2 regions of the Blautia sp. Marseille-P2398 genome follow, and region 2 is predicted to be linked to the other one. Evidence: predicted binding sites of a transcription regulator. Region 2 holds the regulator's gene; the other holds the start of a gene.
What was found. Region 2 encodes Rex, which represses fermentation and respiration genes when NADH is low (regulators of the CRP and FNR family bind a similar motif). Its sites were predicted from a motif close to ATTGTTAANTANTTAACAAT; they were not measured.

Region 1: ACESZG_RS04805 (CoB--CoM heterodisulfide reductase iron-sulfur subunit B family protein) is a predicted target of Rex. The motif match lies at 11,698-11,717, and genes of this name have one in related genera.

Annotation. Positions count from the first base shown of each region.
Region 1 covers NZ_CAXSTD010000003.1:83,193-99,577, forward strand. The annotation lists gene ACESZG_RS04765 (hypothetical protein) at 1-1,491, shown strand, start outside; gene glmS (glutamine--fructose-6-phosphate transaminase (isomerizing)) at 1,755-3,596, shown strand; gene ACESZG_RS04775 (glycosyltransferase family 2 protein) at 3,684-4,760, opposite strand; gene ACESZG_RS04780 (collagen-like protein) at 4,821-5,312, opposite strand; gene ACESZG_RS04785 (AAA family ATPase) at 6,182-7,777, shown strand; gene ACESZG_RS04790 (DUF4866 domain-containing protein) at 7,984-8,784, shown strand; gene ACESZG_RS04795 (threonine/serine exporter ThrE family protein) at 8,853-10,184, shown strand; gene ACESZG_RS04800 (L-lactate dehydrogenase) at 10,449-11,399, shown strand; gene ACESZG_RS04805 (CoB--CoM heterodisulfide reductase iron-sulfur subunit B family protein) at 11,996-12,790, shown strand; gene ACESZG_RS04810 (4Fe-4S dicluster domain-containing protein) at 12,787-13,176, shown strand; gene ACESZG_RS04815 (CoB--CoM heterodisulfide reductase iron-sulfur subunit A family protein) at 13,183-15,171, shown strand; gene ACESZG_RS04820 (hydrogenase iron-sulfur subunit) at 15,162-15,605, shown strand; gene ACESZG_RS04825 (4Fe-4S dicluster domain-containing protein) at 15,593-16,385, shown strand, end outside.
Region 2 covers NZ_CAXSTD010000001.1:352,537-368,921, reverse strand. The annotation lists gene ACESZG_RS01770 (ABC transporter permease) at 1-155, shown strand, start outside; gene ACESZG_RS01765 (ATP-binding cassette domain-containing protein) at 227-631, shown strand; gene ACESZG_RS01760 (alcohol dehydrogenase) at 656-1,690, shown strand; gene ACESZG_RS01755 (class I SAM-dependent methyltransferase) at 1,817-2,191, shown strand; gene ACESZG_RS01750 (hypothetical protein) at 2,181-2,345, shown strand; gene ACESZG_RS01745 (hypothetical protein) at 2,374-2,502, shown strand; gene ACESZG_RS01740 (transposase) at 2,620-4,047, shown strand; gene ACESZG_RS01735 (hypothetical protein) at 4,282-4,554, shown strand; gene ACESZG_RS01730 (transglutaminase domain-containing protein) at 4,584-5,606, shown strand; gene ACESZG_RS01725 (methylated-DNA--[protein]-cysteine S-methyltransferase) at 5,866-6,507, shown strand; gene ACESZG_RS01720 (hypothetical protein) at 6,541-6,870, shown strand; gene pap (polyphosphate:AMP phosphotransferase) at 7,051-8,529, shown strand; gene ACESZG_RS01710 (class I SAM-dependent methyltransferase) at 8,550-9,281, shown strand; gene ACESZG_RS01705 (S8 family peptidase) at 9,790-10,635, shown strand; gene ACESZG_RS01700 (NADP-dependent isocitrate dehydrogenase) at 10,751-11,959, shown strand; gene ACESZG_RS01695 (ABC-F family ATP-binding cassette domain-containing protein) at 12,076-13,986, opposite strand; gene ACESZG_RS01690 (redox-sensing transcriptional repressor Rex) at 14,247-14,894, shown strand; gene ACESZG_RS01685 (bifunctional ADP-dependent NAD(P)H-hydrate dehydratase/NAD(P)H-hydrate epimerase) at 14,984-16,385, shown strand, end outside.

The sequences.
Region 1 (16,385 bases), on a different contig from region 2:
GAATTTGATGTACAACAGGAAACTGCGGATAATGCGGAGTTTGCATCAGATACAGAGGATAGCATTTCGGACAAAGCAGGTTCAAATGAAGCAGATTCAGACGAAGAAGTCTTTGCAGAGGCTGTAATTCCGGACGAAAACGGTGCTGTGGATAACAGACAGCTTCTGGAGAAATATCTGAATGACATTCTGTACGGACAGGATCCGGACACACAGCCAGCAGCTTCTCTGGGTGAGGATGTACTGAATGGACAGCAGCAGACCTTATATGAGGAACTTAAGAGTAAAATCAGCGCAGTGGCATCGAAAGGTGGTTCTACCAGGTTTAAAGTCAGTTCAGATCTGGGACTGACCTGGCAGACAACAGCAAGCGGTAATGCGCTCAAAAGAGAAGTAGCCGCACACCTTAATGAACTGGATATTTCAAAGATTATCGATTGCCTGGCTGTAGATTGTCCATATGAATTGTACTGGTACGAAAAGACTGCAGCTACTACCTGGCAGTATGGTTACAGCACAAAGGCAACAGGAAACAAAACAACTGTAAAAATTGAAAATCTTTCCATATCTATGCCGGTGATCAGCAGTTATGCTTCCGGTAAATATAAAGTAAATGCAGGGATTGTACAGCTTGCAAAAAGTGCAGCAGAAAATGCCAGAATGATCGTAAAAGAATTTCAGGGTTATACAGAGACAGAAAAGCTGTACGGATATAAAGAAATGATCTGTTACCTGACTTCCTACAATGATGATGTGACGGAGGATGATGAATACGGAGATCCATGGCAGTTAATCTATGTTTTTGACGGAGATGACAGTACTAATGTGGTCTGTGAAGGTTATTCCAAGGCATTTCAGTATCTGTGCGATCTCAGTGACATTACCTGCTATACAGTGACCGGTATGATGAATGGCGGTACAGGTGAAGGTCCTCATATGTGGAATATTGTGGCAAATAACGGTAAATATTATATGGCAGATATCACAAACAGCGATGAAGGAACAGTTGGAGAAGACGGAGGTCTGTTTCTGGATACTCCGATTTCAGGAAGTATTTCCCGGGGCTATACATATGCGACAGACAGTGCGAATATATATTTTGCATATGACAAAGAAGCAAAGAGCTTATATGGAACTGGAAAAAATTCCATTCTTTATATGACGCAGGAAACGTATTCTGCTGATGATCTGACTGCAAAACCGGCAAAAACTTCAATTACAGGTATATCAAACAGGACTGCCGGAAAACTTGTGATTACATGGAAAAAGGCAAAGAGTGCAGATGGATATGAGATCTATCGCCGGGCAGGAACCACTAATCCATACATAAGAGCAGCGGTAATTAAATCCGGTTCAACTACAAAATACACAAATGCAAAACTGAAAAAAGGACATATATATTATTACAGAATCCGTTCATACAGATATGATGAGAATGGAAGAAAGATATACAGCGGCTGGTCAACAGTAAAGAAGCAGAAAGTAAAATGAAATCGGTAATCAGAAAAAGACACAAAGGATAACGTGGATAAAACAATGATGAAAGTACTTTCGTAAAAACAGAGTACACAGTTTCAGGGGATTTTCTTGCCATATGTGGAACATCATGATACAATGAGACACGATATGACAGAGAGAACCCCTGAAATTTTATTATATTATAAGAAATTACTCCATAATGCTCTTATAATATAATAAAGCAGTATTTTTATAATGCTGTAAATATCTGGAAAATATGGGAGGAATAAATATAAATGTGTGGAATTGTTGGATTTACAGGTAATCATCAGGCAGCACCTATATTATTATATGGTCTGTCCAGACTTGAATACAGAGGTTATGATTCAGCGGGACTTGCAGTTCGCGACGGCGAAGGTGATACAGAGGTTATTAAAGCGAAAGGCAGACTGAAAGTTCTTGCAGATAAAACTAATAATGGAGAATCTGTACCTGGAACATGTGGTATCGGACATACCCGTTGGGCGACACATGGAGAACCATCTGAGACAAATGCGCATCCCCATATGAGTGATGACGGTAACGTAGTAGCAGTTCATAATGGAATCATTGAGAATTATCAGGAACTGAAAGACAAACTGATCCGCAATGGCTATGAGTTTTATTCATCTACAGACACTGAAGTAGCAGTTAAACTTGTAGATTATTATTATAAGAAATATCTCGGAACACCGGTAGATGCCATTAACCATGCAATGGTCCGTATCCGCGGTTCCTATGCTCTTGTGATCATGTTTAAAGACTACCCGGGAGAGATTTATGTGGCAAGAAAAGACAGCCCGATGATCCTTGGGGTGGAGAACGGTGAATCTTACATTGCATCCGATGTTCCTGCAATTTTAAAATACACCAGAAATGTATATTATATTGGAAATCTGGAGATGGCTCGTATCAGAAAAGGGGAGATCACGTTCTACAATCTGGATGGTGATGAGATCCAGAAAGAGCCGAAAACAATTGAATGGGATGCAGAAGCGGCGGAGAAAGCGGGATTTGAACATTTCATGATAAAAGAAATTCATGAACAGCCGAAAGCAGTTCGGGATACTTTGAATTCTGTACTCAAAGATGATCGTATTGATCTCTCAGAAGTAGGTCTTACAGATGAGGAGATCAAAAAGATCAGCCAGATCTATATTGTAGCCTGTGGCTCTGCTTACCATGTGGGAATGGCAGCCCAGTATGTGATTGAAGATCTGACAAGGATTCCGGTACGTGTGGAACTGGCATCGGAATTCCGATACAGAAATCCGATTTTAGATCCGGAAGGTCTTGTGGTCATTGTCAGCCAGTCAGGGGAAACAGCAGACAGCCTTGCGGCACTTCGTGAGGCGAAACAGAGAGGTATCCGTACACTGGGAATTGTCAATGTGGTAGGTTCTTCCATTGCCAGAGAAGCGGATAATGTTTTTTACACTCTGGCGGGACCGGAAATTTCTGTAGCAACTACCAAGGCATACAGTACTCAGCTGATTGCCTCCTATGCACTGGCAGTGCAGTTTGGAAAAGTCAGAGAACAGATTACAGAAGAAAAATATCAGGAGCTGATTGCAGAGCTGAAAACACTTCCGGATAAGATTGCCAAGATCATTGAAGATGACAAAGAGCGTATCCAGTGGTTTGCGGCTAAGCAGGCAAATGCCAGGGATGCTTTCTTTATCGGGCGTGGTATTGACTATGCCATCAGTATGGAAGGCAGCCTTAAGATGAAAGAAGTCAGTTATGTACACACAGAAGCTTATGCGGCCGGAGAACTGAAACATGGCACAATCTCTCTGATTGAGGACGGAACTCTTGTGATCGGTATTCTCACGCAGAATCATCTCTATGAGAAAACAGTCTCCAATATGGTAGAATGTAAGAGCCGCGGTGCATACCTGATGGGACTCACCACATATGGACATTATAATGTAGAAGATACTGCAGATTTCACAGTTTATATTCCGAAAACAGATCCACACTTTGCAACTTCACTGGCAGTTATTCCTTTGCAGCTGCTTGGCTACTATGTCAGCGTAGCCAAAGGCCTGGATGTAGATAAGCCGAGAAATCTGGCTAAGAGTGTAACTGTGGAATAGTGCCGGTTCACCAGTAACGAAAACAATATAATATGTAGCGTAATGCCACAGACTGTAAAGGACTAATACGGTCTGTGGCATTTTTTTTCAAAATCCCAGAATCTCATGAAAATAGATCTGATTTTGAATAACAGAAGGATGTTCCGGTTTCAGTGTTCTGGCTTTCCGGTGAAATTCAAAAGCTTCTTTGTGCATTCCGGATTTGTCCAGACATACACATAATTGCAGAAATGGTATGAAATTATGGCAGTCCGGAATATAGAATCCTCCGTTTTGGTTGTTGTCCGGTGCAAGAAGTGCCTGATGATACCAGTGAGCTGCCATGGAAAAGTTCTGTTTCATAAAAAATATTTTCCCAATCTCACAGCATATTTCGGCTCTTGGAATATCTGACATGAAACTGTGAAACAGTATCTCAAGAGCATGCTGGTCATTGCCTGATGCCTGATAACAATAGGAGAGAACCAGACAACTGTCCAGTCTGTTTTCAATCCAGCCGTCTGGCTCTTTCAGAAATTTTTTCAAAACACAAATGGCATACTCGTATTGCTTATGGTAAAAAAGTTCCCGGCCATAATAAAATAAGTCTCTGGGTTCCAGAGTCTCTCCTTCTTCGATCATCTGTTGATAGATGTGCAGATTTCGAAAGGAAGAGCGGGGTTTTATTTTGCGATGTTCAATCTGTATGGGAGAATAAAGGATGTTCCCGGTGGGAATGATGGATTCATGAACTCTTCCACGCCATCTGAAATTTCGGGAAGTTTTTAAGATGCGTTCTCTGTAACAGGAGAATGCAGCATGATTCCATTCATCGAAATCTGTGACATAATCCATCATAACCATATCTGTGTTCGGACTCAGTGTTTCTTTTAATTGTTTTAGTCTGTACAGATTTTCCTGAGTGATCATGTCGTCTGCATCCAGCCACATCCAGTAATCAGTACTGACTTTTTCCGAAATAAAATTCCGGGCAGCAGAAAAATCATTTTTCCATGGAAAATCATAAACTTCTGCTGTAAATTCTCTGATAATTTCTTTGGTCCTGTCTGTAGAACCGGTATCACAGATAAGAATTTTGTCTACAATTTCTTTCATGGGTTTCAGGATACGCGGCAATACTTTTTCTTCATTTTTTACAATCATACAAAGGCTGAGAGAAATCATGGAAGACAATTTAAAGCACCTTTTGAGAAAATCAGGAGGAGCATTTGCCCCTCCTGAGGTTTAAGTTGCAAGAAGTCCGGCTGCGCGGAGATTTGCGAGAAGCTGATTAAACTGGGTTACAATATCTGTCTGACCTGTGGCATCTGCTACGGCCGCTGCCGGAGCTACAGTACCGGCAGGTCCGGTAGCACCAGTGGCACCAGTAGGTCCGGCAGCACCAGTAGGTCCGATAGGCCCGGCAGGGCCAGTAGGTCCGATAGCTCCGGAAGGTCCGGCAGCGCCAGTGGCTCCGGTAGCTCCGACAGGTCCGGTAGCGCCAGTGGCTCCAACAGGTCCGACAGGACCTGGGTAGCCTTGAAGTCCGGGTTCACCCTGGGGGCCCTGAGGTCCCATTGGACCAACGGGACCGGGACAGCCTCTGGGTCCGGTAGGACCAGGACAACCGCGCGGCCCCTGAGGTCCCTGACAGTCACAGCTGCAGCGATTGTTATTGTTACAACAGGATGTACCGGATAATTCCGGATCATCTGAGGTATGATGACTAAACAGCATAGAAAAGTATCACCTCTGGAAAAATCTTATATCGTCAGACTAGACAGTCTGCCTGGCAGACTGTAATTTTACAGGACATTCCGGCAGTTGTTGTGGAATCTGACAATAATAGATTGCAGTTCTCGATATTAGTATATGTTTCATATGTGAGTTTGTGACTTACTATTGTATAACTGTCAACTACCCATTACCTAAAGGCAATGGGCTTGTAACTGCCCAGTCGTAGTAACGGTTTACGCCTTCGACCTTTTATCCCCAATAGGTATTGCTACCTAAAGTGGTGCTACATCATAGGGTGGTTGACAGCATCCTTTACAGACAAGATATACTCATCTGTAACCGTATCAGGTACTAAACTTCCCATGCTATACAGCAAACATTCTTTTACGGGTAAGATTTTACGCAATACGCGAGTTTTTTAATTTATAGGAAAGACCACCGATGGCGGTCTCCTGGCGGAAGTGGAAAGAAATATAAAAACTGCTGTGGAAAATAATTATATTTTCCTGACAGGATAATTATCAAAAATGAAAAGAGTCTGATGCATAAAACATATAGGTTTATGCGTTGGATTCTTTTTTGTCTCTTGCCCAATAAGTTCCGGTATGCTATGATAAACAAAAGCATATTTTCTAATTATCTAAATCTATGTAATTGCCTGGTATTTTCGACAGTTACAGCCAAATCTCAATTCATATACAGATCATGAATCTGTTCTTTCAGAAAAGTCATGCTTTAATTTTCACTATTTATTTCTAGCAGGAGTTTTCTAAAAGACAGGAACTCCTGAACATATTTATTAAGGAGGTTATAAGATGCTGTATAAGAAGACAGAAAAGCTATCAATAATAAAGAGGGAGGGTGAGATAATGGGTATGTTTGTAAATCCGAATGCTGCAGCATTTCAGTGTGCAGTCAATTCAGAAGTATATATAGACAAAACGGGATTATTGGAATATACAAATAAAGTATTGGGCACAAATGCCAGGTTTATATGTAACAGTCGTCCGCGCAGATTCGGGAAATCTGTTACTGTAGATATGCTGACTGCATATTACAGTAAAGGATGCGACACTGAAAAAATGTTTTCAGGACTGGAAATCAGCAAATGTCCGGATTTTTACGAACATTTAAATAAATATGATGTCATTCATTTTGATGTACAATGGTGCTGTATATCAGCAGGTTCCAGTGAGAATTTAATTTCATATATCACGAATATCGTTGTTTCCGAATTAAGAGAGACTTATCCTGAAGTCAATCTGGTGGAAAACAGCACTATATATGGAGCAATGGCACGCATTAATACTGTATTAGGAAAACAGTTTATTGTAATCATTGATGAATGGGATGTTCTGATTCGTGATGAAGCCCATAATCAGGCAGCACAGGAAATGTATATTGACTTTCTCAGAAACATGTTTAAAGGAATTGAGGCATCAAAATATATCGCACTTGCATATCTGACCGGAATTTTACCGATAAAGAAATTAAAAACCCAGTCTGCCTTAAATAATTTCACCCAGTTTACAATGCTTAATGCCGGCCCATTGACACCATATATCGGTTTTAATGAAGATGAAGTAATCGATTTGTGTGAAAAATATGAGATAGATTTTGCAGAAGTGAGGCGGTGGTACGATGGTTACCGTCTTGGAGATTACCATGTATATAATCCAAATGCGTTAGTAAATCTGACAATTATGCGGACATTCCAGAGCTACTGGTCACAGACAGGAACCTATCTGTCAATCCTGCCACTGATCAACATGGATTTTGATGGTCTGCGGACATCCATCATAGAAATGCTGTCCGGTTCCTCTGTAGAAGTAAATGTCAATGAATTTCAGAATGATATGGTCAGCTTCGCAGACAAAGATGATGTATTGACTCTGCTGATCCACCTGGGTTACCTTGCCTACGACCAGAGAACCCAGAGAGCTTACATTCCTAATGAAGAAATCCGTCAGGAATTTCGTGCCGCAACCAAACGAAATAAATGGAATGAACTGATCGAATTCCAGCAGGAATCTGAGAAACTACTGGAAGCCACCTGGGAAATGGATGCAGAAACAGTTGCTGAACAGATAGAGAAAATCCATGCAGAATACACATCAGTGATTCAGTACAATAACGAGAATTCCCTGAGCAGCGTACTCAGCATTGCCTACTTAAGTGCAATAAAATACTATTTTAAGCCAATCCGGGAACTCTCGACAGGAAGAGGCTTCGCAGATTTTGTCTTCATCCCCAAACCACTGTACAGAGACTATTATCCTGCATTACTCGTCGAACTGAAATGGAACAAAGACGCAGAAACTGTTCTGAATCAGATAAAAGAACGAAAATATCCAGAGTCATTACAGCAGTATACAGGAGATATTTTGCTGGTGGGGATCAACTACGATAAAAAAGAAAAAGTACATCAGTGTGTAATCGAAAAATGGTTTCCACTGTGTATATAGAACGTAACTTCAAAAGAATCATATAAGTTATGAGAAAAGACATTCTACCCCAGTGGATGGAATGTCTTTTTTATATAATTTTTAGCTTGCATCTATGTAAAATTGATATCAGAAAATTCCCTCTTTTTATGTTGACATTACTAAAAGCAAGACTATAATGAAAACCGAAAAAAGAATCTGACTCGATTGGAAAGGGGAAGTTAATTATGAGTACAGTTTTGCCAAGAGAAGAAGCAGTAGAAACAATTTTTTCTAAAATTTTGGCTTCGCCGGAAGCATCCGGACGATTAAGCGGAGTTTTTTATGACCATATAGATGACGACCATCGTCTGACAGATAATGACAGAGATCATTTCCTGCAGGTATTGTTTCATGCGTACCAGAACGGTGATATCAGTGCACTGCTGTTGGAATTATGCGGCAGAAGTATGTTTGACCTGTTAAGGGAGGCTTATCTGATCCCGAAGAAATTCCACGGAAAAGCAGGAGAGAACCCGGTGCTCCTTACAGATGCAGCCGGAGAACTTCTTCCCGGGGAAAAGGTTTCAGCCAGAGAATATGCAAAATTCAAGGAAACATATGAACATCATGAATGTGCCCCCAGATCTGCACTGTATCTTGCAGATGGTTATGATCTTGTCCGTACCTATACAGAAGGTCTGAACATTACAGAAGAAAAAGATAACCGTAAACGTGGTGTCCTGGCTCTTTATGCACTTCCCGACACCTGTAAACTGGGTCTGACAGAAGCACAGGCATATGCCGTTGTATGGGATGCTTTCCAGAAGATTCAGGAAGAAGCCCCAAGAGCCATGGTATACTACGGACAGGAAACAGGTCTGAAGAAAGAGAATCCGGATAAACCCTATGATGAAATTGGAATTCTTCTTCCTATCCATGAATTTGAGAAAAAAATGCTGCAGCATTTAGACGAGATTGACGGAATCGTACTGGCATGCAGAGAGAAAATGATGGAGAAAGCAGGAAATGACAGTCTGCAGCTTTAACAAATCAAGCAAGTAGCAAAGCGGATGATTTTATCCGATTGACAATATAGAATGAGGAAGTGAGAAAAATGCCGCAGGAAGTGATTAAAAAGAACCATATGGATGTTGCCTGGCATGAGTATACAGATGAAAATGGGGAAAATGTACCAGTTGTAGATTCCAGCATCGCAGAGAAAGCATCCGTTATCGGACGTGTGGGGATTATGTTTCTCTCATGCGGTACCGGAGCATGGAGAGTGAGAAGTTCCATGAATACACTGGCAGAAGCACTTGGCATTACGTGTACGGCGGATATTGGTCTGATGTCCATTGAATATACATGTTATGACGGAGAAAATGGTTTTACCCAGTCGTTGTGCCTGACTAATACAGGCGTAAATACTTTGAAGTTAAATCGTCTGGAACACTTTATCCGAAACTTTGAAAAAGAAGGAAAACATATGTCAGGAGAACAGCTGCATACATTTCTTGACAATATTGAAAAAACACATGGTCTATATTCCCCGCCTGCACTGGGACTTGCTGCAGCGATCGCATGCTGCGGATTTACATTCCTTCTTGGGGGCGGTCCGATCGAGATGTTCTGTGCATTTGTCGGGGCAGGAATTGGAAATTATCTCCGCTGCAAACTGACCAAACACCATTTTACATTGTTCTTATGTATTGTGTCTTCTGTATCTCTGGCATGTTTTGCATATGCAGGTCTGCTCAAACTTGGAGAAATATTATTTGGTATTTCTGTTCAGCACGAAGCGGGATATATCTGTGCAATGCTCTTTATCATACCGGGATTTCCGTTTATTACCAGTGGTATTGACCTTGCAAAACTGGATATGCGTTCAGGAATAGAACGTCTGACTTATGCTTTGATCGTTATTCTGGTAGCTACTATGTCAGCATGGATCATGGCACTGATCCTGCATTTGAAACCTGTAGATTTTATAAAATTTTCACTGTCAACAGAGCAGTGGATCTTATTCAGGCTTCTTGCAAGTTTCTGCGGAGTGTTTGGATTCTCTATCATGTTTAACAGCCCGGTTCGTCTGGCAGTCGCAGCAGCCGGGATAGGAGCAGCTGCCAATACTCTGAGACTGGAACTGGTAGACCTTGCAAATATTCCTCCTGCTGCAGCCGCATTTATTGGTGCACTTACTGCGGGACTTCTGGCGTCCCTGCTGAAGAATAAAGTCGGATATCCAAGGATATCTGTAACAGTTCCCTCAATCGTTATCATGGTTCCGGGATTATATTTATACAGAGGATTTTATAATCTTGGTATTATGTCATTATCAGTAGCTGCATCCTGGTTTGCGTCTGCGATCCTTATCATTGCAGCGTTGCCATTAGGGCTAATCTTTGCACGTATTCTGACAGATAAAGCTTTCAGATACTGTACTTAACCGAATCAAAAATCAGGGAAATCCCCAACCACTGTTTAAATTGCAAAAAGCAATAAGCAGTGGTTGGGGATTTGTTCGTGCAAGTATCTACTCCAATAGGAAAATGTGAAAATTATATCAAACTAACAAACAATTTTATGCTTCCAAACAAATATTTAAACGAAAAAATTGTTCAGATTTCTGTACAAAAGCTCTTGTCAATTTTTTGACAATGTGTTATCATTAAGACGTCAATTTTGTTAGGAGAAAAGGAGTATTAAGATTATGAGCAGTAAAATTACTATCATTGGAGCCGGCAGCGTCGGATCTACCATCGCGTACACTTTATCAAGCCAGGATATCGCATCTGAAATTGTTCTGATCGATATCAACAAAAAGAAAGCAGAAGGTGAAGTTCTGGATATTATCCAGGGAACCTGCTTCAGAGATCCTATTTCCATCATTGCCGGAGACTACGAAGATGCTAGGGATTCTGACATCGTTATCATCACATCCGGTATTGCCCGTAAACCAGGACAGACAAGACTTGAACTTACACAGACAAATGTAAATATCCTCAAATCTATCACACCAGAGATCGTAAAGGCAGCTCCAAATGCCCTTTATCTGATCGTAAGCAATCCGGTTGATATCATGACTTATGTATTTACAAAGATTTCCGGACTTCCAGAAAACCAGATCCTTGGTTCCGGTACAATTCTTGACTCTGCACGTCTGCGCTGCGGATTATCCGAACATTTCCAGATTGCACAGAGTAATATCCATGCCTATGTATTCGGTGAGCATGGAGATACATCCTTTATTCCGTGGTCTGGTGCCTATATTTCAGGTGTAAGTGTGGATGAATATTACGACCTTGAGAAGAAACTCGGTAAGGATATTGAACCGATTGATAAAGAAGCAATGCTTCAGTATGTACAGAAATCTGGCGGTGAGATCATTTCCAAGAAAGGTGCAACTTTCTATGCAGTATCCTCTTCTGTATGCAAACTTTGCAGCCTTCTTGTATCTTCTTCAGAGTCTATCTCTACAGTATCTACTATGATGCATGGAGAGTACGGAATCGATGATGTATGCCTGAGTACATTAACTCTGGTAGGACCAAATGGTGTACAGGGCAAAGTTCCAATGAGAATGACAAAAGCTGAGATCGAACAGCTTAAGAAGAGTGCAGATGCACTGAAAGAAATTATTGCTCAGATTGACCTTAATTAATAATATATCAGACAAAACATTCAGAAGTACAGGTACAGCCTGTTCTTCTGAATCCATATTACTGTTTACTCCTTTTTAATTATTAGCCAAAATTCTGTACTGTAAGCGGAAACAGACGAATTTTGGCTTACATATATCAAAAGCAAAAAAATATATAAATAATATTTATATTAATTTTTTGAAAGATACTATGATTGTGAGTAAATAGAAAAGCGGAAGATTTTATCTGCCTGAAAAAGATTAATTTAGATCAGAAGAATTGAGCAATGATGCGTGATAAAAAAATTATCAAAAACCTCTTGTTAAAATGTTGTCAATATGATATAATATTTTTCGGAAATCGAGCTGATACACTCCTTTAATTGCGGAGGAAGGGTGTGCGAACTCTTTTATTTTCTATGTCTCAACAAAGATATAAAAAGTAATTGTATTAGACTTGATTTATATTTTTGTCCATATATTGTTAAAAAAAAGACAAGGACTAGCGACTGTTATTTACGGGCGCTATATATCGGGGCAAATTGCTTTTGGACCCTGATATCATTATTTGAGCAACATGAATTTATCTGAACAACTAAGAAAGGATAATGTTAAGTATGAAGTACAGTTATTATCCGGGTTGTACCCTGAGAAACAAGGCGAAAGATCTGGACGAATATGCCAGAGCCAGCGCCAGAGCACTTGGGTTTGAACTGGAAGAGATCGAAGACTGGCAGTGCTGCGGAGGTGTTTATCCGCTGGGAACTGACGAAATTGCTACGAAGCTTTCTTCTGTACGTGCTCTTAATCAGGCCAAAGAAAAGGGCCAGGATCTGGTAACAATCTGCTCTGCCTGTCATCACGTGATCAAACGTGTCAATGATGATATGAAAAATGTGGAGGATATCCGCACCAGAGCAAATAATTACATGCAGCTTGATGAGCCTTATGAAGGCGAGACAACAGTGCTCCATTATCTGGAAGTACTTCGCGACAAAGTCGGTTTCGACAAGCTGAAAGAGAAGGTAGTAAACCCGCTTACAGGAAAGAAAATCGGAGCCTATTACGGATGTCTCTTATTACGTCCGGGCAAGATCATGGCTTTTGATGATCCGGAGAATCCGACAATCATGGAAGATTTCATCCGTGCACTTGGGGCAGAACCGGTAATCTATCCATACAGAAATGAATGCTGCGGCGGTTACATTTCTCTGAAAGAAAAAGATATGTCTCAGAACATGTGTCAGAAAATCGAAGACAGTGCGAAAGGCTTTGGCGCAGATATGCTGATCACAGCCTGTCCATTGTGTAAATATAATTTAAATAAAAACGCTTCCAGCGAACTGCCTGTATATTATTTCACAGAGCTCCTTGCAGAAGCCCTCGGAGTAAAAGAGGAGGTGGCAAAATGAGAAACCAGCATTCAGCAGCAGAAAAGATCAAAGAGATCTCTGGAACCAATCCGCTGAAATGTATGAAATGTGGAAAATGTTCTGCTACCTGCCCATCTTTCAATGAAATGGATATCAAGCCACATCAGTTTGTATCCTATGTTGTAAATGAAGATATCGAAGCACTTGTCAATTCAAAGTCTCTCTGGAAATGCCTTTCCTGCTTCGCCTGTGTAGAGCGTTGTCCAAGAGATGTAAAACCGGGAAAGATCATCGATGCAGCAAGACAGTTAGTTGTCCGTGAAAAAGGCGGCGATTATCTGAAAGCAGATGAGATACCACAGCTTCTTGATCCGGAACTGCCACAGCAGCTTCTGGTAAGTGCATTCAGAAGATACAGGAGGTAAGCCAGCGTGCAGAGAATTGGTGTATTTGTCTGTCATTGCGGAAGTAATATCGCCGCTACGGTAGATGTAAAAAAAGTTGTTGAATTAGCTGCCAAAGAGCCGGGTGTCGTTCATGCAGAAGACTACCAGTACATGTGCTCAGAAGCAGGCCAGGCTAAAATTCAGGAAGCCATTAAAGAGAAAAACCTGACAGGCGTTGTTGTCTGTTCATGCTCTCCACGTATGCATGAGGCAACATTCAGAAAAGCAGCTGAAAGAGCTGGCCTGAATCCATACATGGTGGAGATTGCAAATATCCGTGAGCATTGTTCCTGGATCCACAAGGATATGGAAGAGGCTACAAAGAAGGCCGTGATCCTTGCCAGGGCAGCAATCGCAAAAGTAAACTTAAACACACCTCTTCAGCCAGGAGAGAGCCGTGTTACAAAGAGAGCCCTGATCATCGGCGGCGGTATTGCCGGAATCCAGACAGCCCTGGATATCGCAGATGCAGGATATGAAGTAGATATCGTAGAGAAGACTCCAAGTATCGGTGGAAGAATGTCACAGCTTGATAAAACATTCCCGACACTTGACTGTTCTGCATGTATCCTCACACCTAAGATGGTAGAGGCAGCAGCACATGAGAAGATCAATATCTATACATACAGTGAAGTAGAACATGTCAGCGGTTTCGTAGGTGATTTCACCGTTGATATCAGAAAGAAAGCAAGAAGTGTAAATATGGACAAATGTACAGGCTGCGGTGTCTGCCAGGAAAAATGTCCGTCCAAGAAGATTCCGAACGAATTTAACAGAGGATTAAATAACAGAACTGCTATTTACACTCCATTTGCACAGGCAATCCCGAATGTTCCGGTTATCGACCGTGAGAACTGTCTGAAATTTAAAACAGGAAAATGTGGTGTCTGCTCCAAAGTATGTCAGGCAGGAGCCATTGATTACGATCAGCAGGATGAGATCGTAACACAGAAATACGGTGCAATCGTAGTTGCTACAGGTTTTGATACCATCAAACTTGACAAATATGATGAATATGCGTACAGCCAGAGTAAAGATGTTATCACATCCCTGGAACTGGAACGTATCATGAACGCAGCAGGTCCTACAAAAGGACACTTAGAGCGTCTTTCCGACGGAAAGGCTCCGAAAGAGCTGGTATTTATCCAGTGTGTGGGAAGCAGATGTTCTGATGACAGAGGAAAGCCATACTGTTCCAAAATCTGCTGTATGTACACAGCAAAACATGCAATGCTGATCCGTGATAAATATCCGGATACAAATGTAACAGTCTTCTATATTGATGTGCGTACACCCGGTAAGAACTTCGATGAGTTCTACAGAAGAGCCGTAGAACAGTACGGCGTAAACTACATCAAAGGCCAGGTAGGAAAAGTTATTCCACAGCCGGACGGAAGCCTTCTTGTACAGGGATCTGACCTGATTGACAACAAACAAATCCTTAAGAAAGCAGATATGGTCGTTCTTGCAACAGCCATTGAACCGAACCCGGATGTTCGTAAGATCGCTACTATGCTTACAGCAAGTATTGATACAAACAACTTCCTCACAGAAGCCCATGCAAAACTCCGTCCTGTAGAATCTCCTACAGCAGGGATCTTCCTTTCCGGTGTATGCCAGGGACCGAAAGATATTCCGGAGACAGTTGCACAGGCTGGCGCAGCAGCAGTTAAGGCAATCGGCCTTCTTGCCAAAGATAAACTGACAACCAACCCATGTACAGCAAAATCCGATGAACTGTTATGTAACGGATGTTCTACATGTGCAAATGTCTGCCCATATGGAGCAATTTCCTATGAGGATAAACAGGTAAATGACCACGGTATCCGTGAAACAAGAAGAGTAGCCGTTGTAAATACAGCACTTTGCCAGGGATGTGGCGCTTGTACAGTAGCCTGCCCGTCTGGTGCTATGGATCTGCAGGGCTTTTCCAACAGACAGATTATCGCGGAGGTAGATGCAATATGTCGATAGAAACAAACGAAGAATTCAGACCTAAGATTGTAGCATTCTGCTGTAACTGGTGTAGTTACGCAGGTGCAGACCTTGCAGGAAGCAGCCGTCTTTCTTACCCGGCTGACGTAAAGATCATCCGTGTTCCATGTTCCTGCCGTGTCAATCCAATGTTCATCCTCCGTGCTTTTGAGAAAGGTGCTGACGGTGTGATCATGTGTGGATGTCATCCTGGAGACTGTCATTACAGCACAGGTAACTACTATGCAAGAAGACGTATGACACTTCTTTTCTCCATGCTCGACTACATCGGTGTGGAAAACGGAAGAACACGAGTAGAATGGGTTTCCGCTGCTGAAGGTGTGAAATTCTCCCAGACAATGAATGAGTTTGTAGAGAAGATCCATTCACTCGGTAAGAACGTAAGATTGGAGGATTTAAGATGCAGGAGCTGATAAATCGTGCAAAAGAACTGCTTGCTGACGGTACAGTTGCAAGAGTTCTGGGATGGAAAGCCGGAGATCTGCCTTACAATCCGGAACCGGCTTACTTTGAAACAGAAGAATCTCTGAAAGATTTTGTATATAACGGATTCTGCGGTGCAAACTTAAGCAAATATATGATCGAAGCTTCCAAACTGGAAGGCAAGACACTGGTATGTTTAAAACCATGTGATACATACAGCTTTAATCAGCTGATTAAAGAGCATCGTGTAGACCGTGAGAAAGCTTATATCATTGGTGTTGGATGTAAAGGAAAACTGGATATCGAGAGAATCCGCAAACAGGGAATCAAAGGTATCGAAAGCATTTCCGGTGCAGAGATCACAGATGAGGCAGAAACACTGACTATTCAGACAATCTATGGTGAGAAGACCTGTGCATACAAAGATGCAATGCTTGAAAGATGTCACGTATGTAAAGGAAAAGAACATAAGATTTATGATGAACTTATCGGTGAGTCCAAAGACACAAAAGATGCAGATCGTTTTGCAGAAGTAGAGAAGATCGAAGCAATGAGCCCGGAAGAAAAATTTGCATTCTTCCAGAGCCAGTTAAGCAAATGTATCCGCTGCAATGCCTGCCGTAATGTCTGTCCTGCATGCAGCTGCCGTAAATGTGTATTCGACAGCAATAAATTTGACAGTGCGCAGAAAGCAAACGTGGACTCTTTCGAAGAGAAGATGTTCCATATCATCCGTGCATTCCATGTGGCAGGAAGATGTACAGACTGCG
Region 2 (16,385 bases):
GTTCTATTGGTGAGAAACTGTATAATGCAAAAATATATCTGAATACTCCTGATCTTTTTGCATGGACGATTGTGATTATTGTGATAAGTTTTGTATTTGAAAAGTGTTTTCTTGGAAGTGTAAGCAGAGTAGTTTATATGATAGAACATAAATAACGGAGATTTTGATTTATGGTAATTTTCTTAAATGCGTTATTTGTGAGGTTTGTTACAGGTGGAGAAAAGATATGGATATAAAGGTAGATCATGTCAGTAAAGCATACGGAGAGCAGCAGATACTGAGAGATTTGTGTTGCGTTTTTCCAGAAGGGAAAACCACTTGTATAAGAGGAAGATCCGGATGTGGAAAAACTACACTGATACGGCTTCTTCTGGGGCTGGATATTCCGGATAAGGGAAAAATAGAAGGGATAAGTGACAGGAAGATCAGTGCAGTATTTCAGGAAGATCGCCTGTGCGAAAATCTGAGTGCTGCTTCCAATATAAGACTGGTATGCACAGAAACAATTGATTATATTTTAAAAAAGACCGAGGGAAAGACATTGATCTTTGTTACCCATGAAGAACAGGAAGCAGTTTGGCTAAAGGCCGACAAAACATTAAAATTTATGAAGGATTATCTGATAAAATAATCCGGAAAGTGATGGGATAAAATAATGCAGACTTATACATATGTTTCAAAGGGAAAATTTGAATTAATGGAAAAACCAAAACCAGTACTTATGCATGAACGAGATGCAGTTGTAAAGGTAACGCTTGCAAGTATCTGCTCAAGTGATCTGCACATTAAACACGGAAGTGTTCCCCGTGCAGTTCCTGGTATAACTGTGGGACATGAGATGGTAGGTATTGTTGAATCAGTTGGAAGTGCTGTAACTCATGTAAAACCAGGGGATCGTGTGACTGTAAATGTAGAAACCTTTTGTGGTGAATGTTTTTTCTGTAAAAAAGGTTATGTAAATAACTGTACAGATGAGAATGGCGGATGGGCTCTTGGCTGTCGTATAGATGGTGGTCAGGCAGAATATGTAAGAGTTCCGTTTGCTGACCAGGGACTGAACAAAATTCCGGAAGGAGTTACTGACAGACAGGCTTTGCTGGTAGGAGATGTTCTTGCCACTGGCTATTGGGCTGCACGTATTTCTGAGATCACAGAGGAGGATATTGTGCTGATTATTGGAGCTGGTCCTACAGGGATTTGCACTTTGCTAAGTGTTATGCTGAAAAATCCAAAGTGTATTATTATGTGTGAAAAAGATGAAAACAGAATTCATTTTATTAATGAACATTATCCGGAGGTTCTTACTGTCTCGCCGGAGGAATGCTTTGATTTTGTCCAGGACCATAGTGATCACGGTGGAGCTGATGTAGTTCTTGAGGTTGCGGGAGCGGAATCTACATTTCGTCTGGCATGGGAATGTGCAAGACCAAATGCAACTGTGACAGTGGTTGCACTTTATGATAAGGCTCAGGTACTGCCACTTCCGGATATGTATGGAAAAAATCTCACATTCAAAACAGGTGGAGTGGATGGATGTGATTGTGAGGAAACCCTGAAACTGATCGCAGAAGGTAAGATTAATACAGAACCACTTATCACACATACCTATCCGCTTAGCAGAATCGAAGAAGCATATGAACTTTTTGAAAATAAGAGAGATGGTGTGATCAAAGTAGCGGTAGAGTGTTAGAGCGTGTTTCGAAAACGATGTACTAGCAGGATTGCTGTAGATGAAATGAGCAGGTCTGTGAAAAAAATATCTGGAGCAGTTTCTTTTTTGAAAAAAGGAATTAAGTAATGAGGAGATGACGAAGTCTTGAATAAAGCATATGAACAGGAAATAGAAATGTGGAATCAGGTTTTTAAAGAATGTACACCTGTAGATTTAAGAAAGTTAGATTTGAAAGTGGAAACCATGTTTGATGAAGCTTTAAAACTATTTGCGGAAAAAACAACAAATGTCCTGGATTTTGGATGCGGAACCGGAGATATTTCTACACATAAGGTTCTGGGGATTGATGCCTCAAAAGTGGGTATTCAATTTGCAAATGAAACAGCAAAACTCAGTGAGTATAAAACTGCCACGTTCTTAGAAGGCGGAGAACATATGATAAGTTTCCGGCAGTTCGCTTTTTTCCTGTGTTTCTGCTATACTTTTGTCAGGAAAGAGAGGACGGCTTATGAACATTGATTTAAGAGAAGAACTTAGAAAACGTGATGAACTTCTTGACGGTTATCTCAAGCAGATTGAGATCCAGGAAGAGTTTATCCAGAAGCAGAAAGAAATGATCGAATTTCTGGAAGACCATATTTCAAAGATCACAGATATTATCAGCGGCGTCTGACAGATAAAACTATGCCGGGGGAAAAAGTATGCCTGATGCTTATGACCGTATTACACTCCTGTGCCGCCTGAAAGCTGCACAGACCAGAAATAAAGAACTGGAATCCGGAGAAAGATATGTCCGGCTGAAAGAGCTTCATCAGAAGGAATGCAGGTAATATGGATCCAGGATCCTGGAACTGCAGAAAGAAGCGGCGGATGCCCATAAGGAAACGATACGTGTCCGTAATTACTGGTTCCAGGTACTGGAAGATATGCTTCTGGAGTTTGAAAAAATGCAGAAGAAAACGAAACAGGAGCTCCAGGAGATGGAAAAGCGCGCCCTGAAAGCAGAAAAACAGAGGGATGATGCACTGGATAAGGTAAAAGAACTCCAGCACCAGTTTTATGAAACAGCAGTCAGGCTGGAAGAAGAACAGGGAAAAAATCTGAAACTCCGTGCACAGATAAACCGTGATTATGAAAATTCTTCTATCCCTTCTTCCAAAACACTCCGGAAGAAAAAGATCACGAACAGCAGGGAAAAGACCGGAAGGAAACCCGGAGGCCAGCCAGGCCATAAGGGACACTGCCGCAAAAAACAGGAGCCGACCCGGCCGGCAATCCTTCTCCCGCCTCCGGAAATAGTCCTGGAAGACAATTCTTTTAAAAAGACATCAAAAACGATCATAAAACAACGGGTAGGCATCCGCATGCTCCTGGATGTAACAGAATATCATGCAGATGTTTATTATAGCAGTCAGACGGGAGAACGCGTTCATGCTCCATTTCCGGCCGGAGTCATTGATGATGTGAATTATGACGGCAGCATCCGGGCATTTCTGTTTCTTCTTAACAATGACTGCTGTACATCGATCGATAAGAGCAGACAGTTTCTGTCAGGCCTGACCGGTGGAAAACTGAATATCTCAAAAGGAATGGTGAGCAGACTCAGCAGGGAGTTTGCCTTAAAAACGGAAGCTGAGCGCAGGGCTGCTTATGCAGATATGCTGCTTTCCCCTGTCATGCATACAGACTGTACAAATGGCAGGGAAAACGGAAAGGGCTGCCAGATATATGTCTGCGCAACGCCGGACGGAAAAGCCCTGTATTTTGCCCGTGAGAAAAAAGGGCATGAAGGGGTAAAGGACACGGTCACTGAAGATTACCAGGGGATCCTTGTACACGATCATGACCGGACCTTTTATAATTATGGAACGGATCATCAGGAATGCCTTGCCCATGTGCTGCGCTATCTGAAAGGTAGCATGGATAATGAGCCGGACCGTACCTGGAATAAAGATATGCATTCACTGGTACAGGAAATGATCCATTTCCGGAATGGATTACAGCCGTCTGAGGAACTGGATCCCTGTAAGGTCTCTGAATTCGAAGAAAGATACCGTAAGATACTGGAGACCGCCCGGAAGGAATATGAAAATGTTCCGGCAAACGATTACTATAGAGACGGGTATAATTTATTTCTGAGAATAGAGAAATATATGCAGAACCATCTGCTGTTCCTGCATGATCTCCGGGTACCTGCCACTAATAATGAAGCAGAAAGGCTTCTAAGGAATTATAAGCGGAAACAGGCGCAGGCCGTGACATTCAGAAGTTTCGAGAGCATCGATTACCTCTGCCAATGCATGAGCATGCTTGTTTTGATGCGCTTAGAAGAACCAGAAAATATATTTGACAGAGTGTCCAGGATATTTGGATAAAGAAAACCGATGGCTTTAACTGTTTTTCAGTTTACACCATCGGTTTTCTTAAGTCCAGTTAGCCCTTGAACAGTAACACAATCTTTTTTCCATATCAAATAAGCTCCATGTTCTGATTGCGAATATCAGTTGAAGCATGTTACTATAAGAAAAAACATAGCTATATCATATGATTTTTGACGAGGTAAATCAGATGGCTGGTGACACAGAAACATGATAAGAAAGGTAAAAAACATGGCATCAGAAAGAACAGAAGAACTATACAGGGTTTTGCTCAGCAAGGGCTATCCGAAGGAGCTTTGTGCTGAGATTGCATATAAAAATATGAATACAGATTATACCGCAACCAGAATGCTGGGTTATTTATATCGGTATACAAATCCTAAAATCGAAGATCTGGTAGATGAGATGCTGGCGATTTTAAGTGATCGGGCGCAGATAATAGAGAAAAAGGAATCTGAACATGCGCAGGCAGTGATCAGTGAAATGTACCGGAAGGGATTATAAGTGACGAAGAACTTGGAGATACGATAACAATGGAGCAATATTATTACAACCATATGAATAAGGCGCAGCAGGCTGCATATCACAGCATTCTTAGCGGTGTGAAAAACCTGGCGGATGAATTTCAGATTCCGGCATTAGAGGGAGAAGAACTTTATAATGTATTTTTTCAGATGCGTCTGGATCATCCGGAGATATTTTGGGTGAGCAGTTATAAATACCGGTATTATAAAGACTCTCCGAATCTGATTTTTATTCCGGAGTATCTTTTTGATAAAAAGAAGATTTGCGAACATCAAAAGGCTATGACTGCCAGAGTTGAGAAGCTGATTCGTCCGGCTCAGAAGCTGTCTGAGTGGGAGAAAGAGAAGTATGTACATGATTTTATCTGTGAAAATATCCGCTATGACAAACTGAAAAAATCATATTCCCATGAAATTATCGGACCGTTGGGGCAAGGAGTTGGTGTTTGTGAGGGAATTGCAAAAGCAGTAAAGGTTTTGTTAGATGCACTGGGAGTCTGGTGTGTGATTGCAATCTGTGGAAATAATCCTGAGAAGGGAATTAAGTATCGCCACACATGGAATATTGTAAAAATAGGAGGTACATATTATCATCTGGATGCGACCTTTGATAATACCCTGGGAAAAGATCGTGAAACTTCTGAAATCCGCTATGATTATTTCAATCTGGATGATTCACAGATTTTCAGGGATCATGAGCCTCTTATTGCGCCGGCGCCTCACTGCGGTGATCATGAGCACTTTTACTATAAGGAGAAGAAGCTTTCTTTTACTAAGAAAGAGGATGTGTATAAACGTTCTTTGCAGGCGGCGAAGAAAGGCAGGGTACTTATTTTTCACTGGAGAGGCGGTTATCTGACAAAGGAAGTATTGAAGGAATTGCTGGAGCTTATCCGGAAAGCAGGAGATGAGAAAGACAAAACAGCAATGGTCAGCATAAACTGGCCGCAGGCAGTTATTCGTGTTCAGTATACGGATATGCAGGTACAGGAGAGTGTGACAATAGAGGAAGCGAATGAAGGGGAAAAATAGATGTAATAAACAGCTTAACTTTTTCCGTGTGAGGATAGAGCTTTTTAAAAGAATGTGATCAGAGTGAGAAAACAGCCGAGATGTGGGACAGGGAATTAAAAGAAATCAGGAAGCAGGAACAGTATAGGAAAGCTATATCATGTATGGAAGAGGAACAGTATGATAAGGCAATAATTTTGTTTGAGGGACTTCCAAGAGATTATGAAGATGTCAGAAATAATTTCAGGGAATAAGGGTGAAATAAATGAATCAAAATTGCATGATTACACGAGAAGCAGCGTTGGAATTCGGTTTATCATTTCAGAATACATATACGGAAAGACCTTTCCGTGATCAGAACTGGCAAGTGGTAAGAGCGAGGGAAAACAAAAAAATTTTTTTATGGATCTATGAACGAAACGGTTATGTTAATCTGAATGTAAAAGCAGATCCGGAGTGGCGTGATTTTTGGCGAAGTGCCTATGAATCTGTACAGGCTGGTTATCATCAGAATAAGGAACATTGGAATACCATTATTCTAAATGGGACGGTACCGGATAAAGATATTAAAAGAATGATATCCGAAAGCTATGATCTCGTAACATACAGCCCGACAAAGAAGATTTATGAGGCAGTGAAGCAAATTCCGAAAGGATGCGTTGCAACTTATGGTCAGGTTGCCGAAATGGCAGGGAATCCGAGAATGTCGAGAGCGGTAGGGAATGCCCTCCATAAGAATCCGGATCCGGGGCATATTCCCTGTTATCGGGTAGTGAATTTCAGAGGAGAACTGTCAGGGGCTTTTGCCTTCGGCGGTAAAGATGTACAGAAAAAGCTACTGGAAGCAGATGGAATTGAGGTTGTCAATGGAACGGTGGATTTAAAAAAATATGGATTGACGCAAAGAGATGATAAACTGTGAGAAAACAGATACGGATGATTACCTTATTATCATTTGAATGCTGCTTTTGATAACGGCCTGAGAAAGGATTACGGAAATTCTGAAATCCGATATGATCATTTTTATTATAAAAAGAAGAAGCTGTCTTTTACCAGACAGGAATTTTGTAATGCTCATCAGCTGGGGGCGGGCAAATCTTTCCGGATCTGCCTGGCAAAGGACTGTATTATAGGTGCAGGAAGCCTGGTTACCAAGAATACTGTGATACCGGATGGTTCTCTGGTAATGGGCAGTCCGGCCAGGATCAAACGAAATCTCACCTGGGAAGAATATTCTGAAAATATTGTGGCTTTAGAAAAAATCCATAGTAATCCCATAAAATAATGCAGTTAAAACAATTCAGTAGTGATATCATACACCTGCTTTACGATAAACAGATTTCATGTTATGATTATTTCAGCTGAATTTGAGATATTCTATTAATGAAAAGGGCAACTATTCAACAGTTTCTGACTGTGAAAGTATTGAACAGTTATGAAGAAAAATAAAAGGAGGATCAATGTTATGCTTACAACATGGACTCCGGCACATATGCCGGAAAAAGAGGAAATCAAAACCCGTCTGCAGACAGCAAGAAGTCAGCTCTATGATTTTCAGATGAAAATCAAGGAACATAAGATCCCGGTAATCGTACTCTTTGAAGGCTGGGGATCTTCCGGCAAGGGAAGTACGATCGGAAAAGTCATTAAGAATATTGATCCGCGTTTCTTTAAGGTTGCCACTATGTCAGCTCCCACAGCAGAAGAACTGAGATATCCATTTCTGTATCGCTATTTTAAACAGATTCCGGAAGCCGGAAAATTTACATTTCTGGATTCCGGCTGGATGGAGCAGACTTGTAAAGACTGTCTGTCGGGCGAGATTGAAGGCGAAGGTTATACACAGCGGATTGACAGCATCCGCCGTTTTGAGCGGCAGCTTACAGATAATGGTTATCTGGTGCTGAAATTCTTTATGCAGATTGACAGGGATGAACAGAAGCGGCGTGAAAAATTACTTCTGGATCATAAAGACACCAGATGGCGTGTGTCAGACTTTGATAAATGGCAGAATGAACATTACAAAAAATGTGCAAAAATATTTTCTCAGTATCTGTCTGACACGAATGCTTCCTCTGCACCATGGTACATCATAGATGCCAGTGACAGAAAATGGGCGGAACTTCAGGTGCTGGAGACTATGGTAAGCAATATTGAAGTTGCCATGCAGAATCAGGCACATTCCGTTCCGATTTTGCAGAATGTATTTCCTCTGGAGCAGATTCCCCGTCTGTCGGATATTGATCTGAGAGATAAAACAATGGATGACGAGGAGTACAGGGGAGAACTGAAACAGCTCCAGAATAAACTGGGGGAACTCCATAATAAACTGTACAGGAGACGTATTCCTGTGATCATCACGTATGAAGGCTGGGATGCGGCAGGCAAAGGAGGTAACATCAAACGTATTACAGAAGCCCTGGATCCCCGGGGCTATGAAGTACATCCAATTGCAAGTCCGGAACCACATGAGAAGGCCAGACATTATTTATGGCGTTTCTGGACAAGACTTCCGAAAAATGGGCATATCGCTATTTTTGACAGAACCTGGTATGGCAGAGTTATGGTAGAACGTCTGGAGGGATTTTGCGGTGAAAATGACTGGAAACGTGCCTACAACGAAATGAATGAGTTTGAGAAAGAACTTAAAGACTGGGGTGCAGTCATTATTAAATTCTGGGTACAGATCGATAAGGATACACAGCTGGAGCGTTTTCAGGAGAGACAGAATAATCCGGAGAAACAATGGAAGATCACAGATGAGGACTGGAGAAACAGAGAGAAATGGGATGCCTATGAAGTGGCTGTCAATGAGATGCTTCAGAAGACAAACACTTCCTTTGCGCCATGGCATGTACTGGAATCTGTTGACAAGAAATATGCCCGTATCAAAGCACTCAGAATTGTGATCTCTGAAATAGAAAAAGCATTAAAAGAAAATTAAATTTTGCGGGAAATGTGTAAATGAATGATAAGATAACAGTCTGCCTGGGTAAGGGCGGGCAAAGAGAAATGGCAGAATCTTTTGCCAGAAAGAACAATGTTCCGATTATGGACAAACCGGGAGAACATCTGACAGTAATGTTTGACTCCCGGGGCGTATCACTTACCGGTTATGGCCTGACATATCAGGGAGATTTTGAAGGAATGCTGCACAGAGTCACAAACGGAAGACTTTCCCATGAAATGCTGGTACGTGCGGTCAAAACTGAGGGAGAACATCTGAAAGCAATTGATGCCACTGCAGGTATGGGGGAGGATGGTTTCCTTCTTGCAGCATATGGCTATGAGGTGACATTATATGAACAGAATCCGGTGATCGCCGCACTTTTGAAGGATGCGCTCCGGCGTGCCAGAAAGCATCCCGTATTAAAAGACATTGCTTCCAGAATGAAACTGGTAGAGGGTGACAGTGTGTCATGTATGGAGAAACTTATGGATCCGGTAGATGTGATCTATCTTGATCCCATGTTCCCGAAGAGACAGAAATCCGGTCTGATAAATAAAAAACTTCAGCTGATCCAGAAACTTGAACCTCCATGTTCTGAGGAAAAAGATCTTTTTGATGCAGCTATCAAAGCCGGACCTTCCAGAATTATCGTAAAACGTCCTCTTAAGAGCGTCTGTCTTGATGGAAGAGAGCCTTCTTATATATTAAAAGGAAAAGCAATACGATATGACTGCTATGTGATGTAGAAGGTTTATCAGTACATTGCAGCAGCCCTTTATTTTTGAGGGCTGCTACAATGTATTTTTTCCCATTCCCGGATAAATTCCATTTGTTCCTGATCGGAGATTTCCTGGGAGGCAGCGTCATTTCCGGCAGCTACACAGCAGAGCAGGACGAAGGTCTGAAAGAGTAAAAATACCAGTATCAATAATAATGCAGTCATAATTTGTCTCCTTAATATTATGCAGATGGTTACAGTTATTTTATGAAATTGCTATAAGGATATTTTTCGGGATTTCTGTAACAGATTCTGTATATGTCTGTTGTTTTGCATATCAGAAGTATCTGCATATCATGGAAGCTTTATACATTTTATTTACAGAAAAACGGAGATATGACAGGAGAAACTGTCGGACACAAAAATATAATCTTCCGAATAATTTAAAGTAAGACGCAAATGTTCATTGTCTTTGCAGCGACCTGATGAACAGTTGCGGTAAGATTTCATTATCCAGATGATTCGGAGGATTTTTTATGAAGAATTCAGATGATTCCGGATATACAGGAAAGCACGTGGGTGTGTGTGTTCTGGATACCGGGATTTTTCCTCATATAGATTTTACAGGGAGAATACTTGCGTTTCAAGATTTCATCGGACATTGTATCAGACCTTATGATGATAATTCTCATGGAACCCATGTATGTGGGATCATTGGCGGTGACGGAAGGGCTTCGGAAGGACGGATCAGAGGAATTGCCCCCGGGTGTAGCCTGATAGTTCTGAAGGTGCTCGACAGAACGGGAAATGGCAGGAAAGAAGATGTTTTACAGGCTTTTCGCTGGATCCTGGAGAATAAGAGATATTATGGGATACGTGTAGTGAATATCTCGGTGGGAACAACCTGCAGGAGAGCAGAAGATCACAGAGTTCTGATTGCGGGTGTGGAACAACTTTGGGATGCAGGTCTGGTGGTAGTGGCTGCGGCAGGAAATCAGGGACCGAAGGCAGGAAGTGTGACAGCACCGGGAAGCAGCCGGAAGATTATCACAGTAGGCTCCAGCGATCTGCTTACAGGACGGACTGCCATATCCGGCAGGGGACCTACATTTGAGTGTGTTTGTAAACCGGATCTGGTTGCACCCGGGAATCATGTTCTTGCCTGTGCACCGGGGGCAGATAACGGATATGGAGTGAAGAGTGGTACTTCTATGTCTACACCTCTGGTTGCAGGGGCAGCCGCATTGATGCTTGAGAAGAATCCGGAGCTGACTAATGTTCAGATTAAGATGAAATTGAAAGAAAGTGCCAGGGATATGGGATTGCCAAAGAATCAGCAGGGATGGGGAGAACTGGATCTGGAACGCTTTATGGAACTGTGATCAGTAATCTTTTATTTCACAAAATTATTGCTTTAGTGTATAAAAGCATTGACGAACGGTCTGTTTTCGGCTATCATGATAGTTAACTGGATGAGAGCCAAAGAGGAGGATTAACATGAAAAAAATTCAGATGCAGACACCACTTGTGGAGATGGATGGAGATGAGATGACCAGAATTCTCTGGAAAATAATCAAAGATGAACTTCTTCTTCCGTATATTGATTTGAACACTGAGTATTATGACCTTGGTCTGGAATACAGAAATGAAACGGATGATCAGGTAACTGTTGATGCAGCAGAGGCTACAAAGAAGTACGGCGTTGCAGTGAAATGTGCAACTATCACTCCTAATAAGGCAAGAATGGAAGAGTATACCTTAAAGAAAATGTACAAGAGTCCTAACGGAACGATTCGTGCAATTCTCGACGGAACTGTTTTTCGTGCCCCAATCGTAGTGAAGGGTATTGAACCATGTGTTAAGAACTGGAAGAAACCGATCACCATCGCACGTCATGCCTATGGTGATGTGTATAAGAACACAGAGATGTATATTGACGGCCCCGGAGATGCTTATCTGGTATTTGAAGGTGCAGACGGACAGCAGAGAAAAGAGCTGATCCATCATTATGAGGGACCGGGTGTGCTTCAGGGTATGCACAATCTGGATGATTCTATCACAAGTTTTGCAAGATGCTGTTTTAATTATGCACTGGATACAAAACAGAATCTGTGGCTTGGTGGCAAGGATACGATCTCCAAGATTTATGACGGACGTTTTAAGGAAATCTTTGCAACTATTTATGAAGATGAGTTTAAGGAGAAATTCGAGGCAGCAGGCATTGAATATTTCTACAGCCTGATCGATGATATCGTAGCTCGTGTCATGAAGGCTGAAGGCGGATTTATCTGGGCCTGCAAGAACTATGATGGAGATGTTATGAGCGATATGGTTTCTTCAGCATTTGGTTCTCTGGCTATGATGACATCTGTACTGGTATCTCCACAGGGATATTACGAATATGAAGCTGCTCATGGAACTGTACAGAGACATTATTATCGCTATCTGAAAGGTGAGGAGACATCTACTAACTCTGTAGCAACTATTTTTGCATGGACCGGAGCTCTGAGAAAAAGAGGTGAGCTGGACGGCAATAAAGAATTGATGGAATTTGCTGATAAACTGGAGAAGGCGACTCTGGAGACGATTGAAAGCGGTAAGATGACAAAAGACCTTGCGCTGATCACTTCTCTTGAGGATGTGACAGTACTGAACAGCAAAGATTTCATCCTTGCCATCAGAGAGAGACTGGATGAAATTTTATAATGTCAGAAATTATCCGGTAATGTTTCTATAACATTATAAAGTTCTCCGGGCAGGATCACACTGCAGCGGAGAAACCTGTAAAAAGTTATAAACTGCGAAAATGGGAAGAACCTGCATTATGCAAGTTCTTCCCATTTTTCATATAATCCTTCTAATTCTTCGGTAATGGCGGCTTTCTCTTTGCTGAGTTTCGCACATTCTGCCACATTTGTGCAGACATCCGGGAGAATCATGGTTTCGTCGATCTCTTTATCTCTGGTCTCAAGTTCTTCAATGCGGGCTTCTACTTTTTTTAGTTCATTCTCTCGTTTTCGCTGGCGGGCCTGTTCTTCTTTCTGCTGCTGCCAGGAAAGCTTGTTATCAGAAGCCTGCTTTGCTTCTGTCACAGCCTGAGCGGCAGCCGGAGCATATTTTTCCGTCAGCTCTTCTTTTTTCTCCAGATAATAGTCGTAATCTCCGATATAATTTACAATTGCCTGATTGGTCAGATCCAGGATCCGGGTAGCTGTCTGGTTGATGAAGTAACGGTCGTGGGAAACATAGAATACTGTTCCTGTGTAACTGTTCAATGCCTCTTCAAGAATCTCTTTTGAAGCGATATCCAGATGGTTGGTGGGCTCATCGAGGATCAGAAAGTTTGCTTCGGACAGCATCAGCTTGGCGAGGGAAACACGACCTCTTTCTCCGCCGGACAGAGCGGAGATCAGTTTGAATACATCATCCCCTGTGAAAAGGAATGCTGCCAGCATATTTCGAATTTCTGTTTCCGTAAGTGTGGGATAAGCATCTGAGATTTCCTCAAAAATAGTTTTCTCCATATGAAGAACATGGTGTTCCTGGTCATAGTAGCCAATCTGTACCTTGGAACCAAGAGTAAATCTGCCGCTGTCTGCATCGATCAGCCCATTGATGATCTTTAACATGGTGGTTTTGCCTGTGCCGTTATTGCCAATCAGGGCTACACGTTCTCCACGTTTGATCTCAAAGGAGATGTCACTGAAAAGTGTCTGTCCGGGAAAAGATTTGGAAAGACTTTCCACAGTAAGGACATCATTTCCGCTGACAAATCTTGGTTCCAGGGAAATGCGCATCTGATTCTGAATCTCCTGTGGTTTATCAATGCGCTGGACTTTATCCAGCATTTTCTCGCGGCTTTCCGCACGTTTGATGGATTTCTCGCGGTTAAAGGATTTCAGCTTGGCAATGACTGCTTCTTGATGTTTGATATCCCGCTGCTGGTTCAGGTAGGCTTTGTACTGGGCGTCACGCAGCTGGGCTTTTTTCAGGGCATAGGCAGAATAGTTGCCACTGTACATACGCATATTTCCTGCTTCGATTTCCACAACTTTTGTTACGACTTTGTCAAGAAAGTAACGGTCGTGGGATACGATAAATACAGCACCCGGGTAATTCAGAAGATAGGTTTCCAGCCAGGAAATACTCTCCATATCCAGATGGTTGGTAGGCTCATCCAGAAGAAGAATGTCAGGGCTGGCAAGAAGCAGTTTACCCAGAGCTACGCGGGTTTTCTGGCCGCCTGAAAGAGTTTCTATCTGGCGTTCGAAATCTTCTTCTGTGAAACCAAGACCTTTTAATACACCCATGATCTCACTTTTGTAAGCGTAACCATTTTCCAGTTCAAACTGGTGACTCAGTCTTGTGTAAGTATTCATCAGGCTGTCCAGAGCATCTCCGGTGGTGGTTTTCATTTCCTGTTCCAGAGAGCGCAGACGGTTCTCCATATCAATAATGTGCTGTTTGGTGGAAATCAGTTCTTCGTAAATGGTATGATGGCCATGAATGTCCTGATACTGGGCAAGGTAGCCGATATTTTTATCTTTGGCAAGTACCACGTTTCCTGAATCCGGGGAGAGCTCATGCATAATGATTCGCAGCAGAGTCGTCTTGCCTGCACCGTTATTGCCGATGAGAGCTGCCTTTTCGCGGTCTTCTATATGGAAACTGGCATCCTTGAGAATGATTTTTTCGCCAAAGGATTTACAGATATTCTGACATGATAAAATCATAGGAATTCCTCCGTTTGTAATTTGTCCGCGTACTATTATAATCGAAAATGCCTGTTTTTGAAAGCATTTTAAGAGATTTTGTCCAGGGAAAAGAAAGCACCGGATGGATGCATGGAAGAAAATATGATATTCCGGGGAATTTTTCAGAATGAAATTGATAAAAAAATACAGAAATATTTGGTCAAAAAGTACAAATTTAATTTGACAATAAAATAACATCTGGGTATAATTGACATAGATAAGCTAAGGAGGGAAAATTTGTGGAAGCTAAGGAAATTTCGAAAGCGGTAATCAAGCGTCTGCCGCGGTACTACCGCTACCTCGGTGAATTGATGGAGGAGAATGTAGAGCGTATATCTTCAAATGATCTTAGCAAGAAGATGCATGTGACGGCTTCCCAGATTCGTCAGGACTTAAATAATTTCGGTGGTTTTGGTCAGCAGGGTTACGGCTATAATGTACGCTATTTGTATACAGAAATCGGTAAGATCCTTGGGCTGGATACTGTACATCCGATGATTATTCTGGGTGCCGGTAATCTGGGACAGGCATTGGCCAATTATGTGGATTTTGAAAAGCGCGGATTTAAGCTGGTTGGTATTTTTGACGTCAATCCTGTACTTGAGGGGATTGCAGTTCGTGGAATTGAGATTCAGATGTTGAGCGATCTTCCTTTGTTTCTGAAGGAGAATGAGGTTGAGATCGCGATCCTGACTCTTCCTAAAAACAAAGCCAAAGAGATGGCAAAGATTTTGATTGATAATGGAATTAAGGCAATCTGGAATTTTGCACATATTGATCTGGATGCCCCGGAGGATGTAATGGTAGAGAACGTACATCTTTCAGAGAGTCTTATGACTTTGTCCTATAACCTGAGTGAGTACAGAAAGGAACATGAAGGTATGTAAGGGATAACTGTGAAACACAAGGCTGTGGTCATCTGATCACAGCTTTTCTCTTGTATGTAAATGTGTTATTGTAAACAGGAGGTGAACAGATGAGAGAGATTGTAACTGCTGTTGAGATGAAAGAACTGGATCATAATACGATTCAGAAAGCCGGGATATCGTCTCCGGTACTTATGGAGAGGGCGGCATTAAAGACGGTTGAGGAGATTGTACAGAGATTAAAGAATAAAGAAAAAGAGAAAATCCTTGTGGTCTGCGGAACCGGCAACAATGGCGGAGACGGATTGGCGATTGCCAGACTGCTTCAGTTGAGAGGAGTCAGAACCTGGTATTATATTGCGGGTAAGGAAGAGAAAATGACTGCTGAAACTGCCGGACAGCTTAAAACAGCAGAATATTATCAGGTGCCCCGGGTGCATAACCTGGATCTGGATGAATATACTACTATAGTAGATGCCATCTTTGGGGTTGGACTGAGCAGACCTGTAGAGGGAAAATATGCAGAGCTTATCAGTACAATGAACCGGGCATCTGCGTATAAAGTAGCTGTGGATATTCCATCCGGGATTGACTCAGATACCGGATTTGAGAAGGGGATTGCATTCCGGGCAGATCTTACGGTTACCTTTGCTTTTCGCAAAAGAGGGCTGTGTTTTTATCCCGGACGCATGTATGGCGGTGAGATCGTTGTTACGGATATCGGAATCTATTCCATACCCGGAAAGAAAATCTGTATGCATCATCTGGAACGTGAAGATTTGAAAATGCTTCCGGAGAGAGTTCCCTATGGAAATAAAGGAACCTTCGGTAAGGTTCTTCTTATAGCTGGCAGCGAAGGAATGTGCGGAGCTGCATATCTGAGTGCAGCAGCTGCTCTGAAAAGCTCTGCGGGAATGGTGAGAATTCAGACCGTGGAGGCCAACAGGATTCCGTTGCAGACACTGTTGCCGGAAGCCATGATCACCTGTGATTTTGATGAGAAAAAAAACCAGGCAATGCTTGACTGGTGTGATGTGCTTGTGATAGGACCGGGTCTTGGAACCGGAGCGCAGAGCAGGGAAAGAGCTCAGTGGTTCCTGGCGAAGGCAGCTGAGTGTAAAAAAACAGTAATTCTGGATGCAGATGGCCTGAATCTTCTGTCAGTCCATGACAACTGGAAGTGTTTTATCGGGGAACATGTGATCCTGACACCTCATATTGGTGAGATGAGTCGTCTGTGCGGAAAAGAAATCGGTAAGATCCAGGATTGTCTGGCACAGACTGCAGCTGATTATGCAAAGGAGTCTGGAGCGGTTTGCGTTCTGAAGGATGCCTGTACTGTGGTGGCAGATGCTTTTGGAGATATGTATTTGAACATTTCGGGTAATGCAGGAATGGCTACAGCGGGAAGTGGAGATGTGTTAAGCGGTGTGCTTGCTGGTATACAGTGTATGTATCTGGCAGCAGAAAAGAAATTTTCTCCTGTTATGCTGGCTGCACTTGGTGTATATG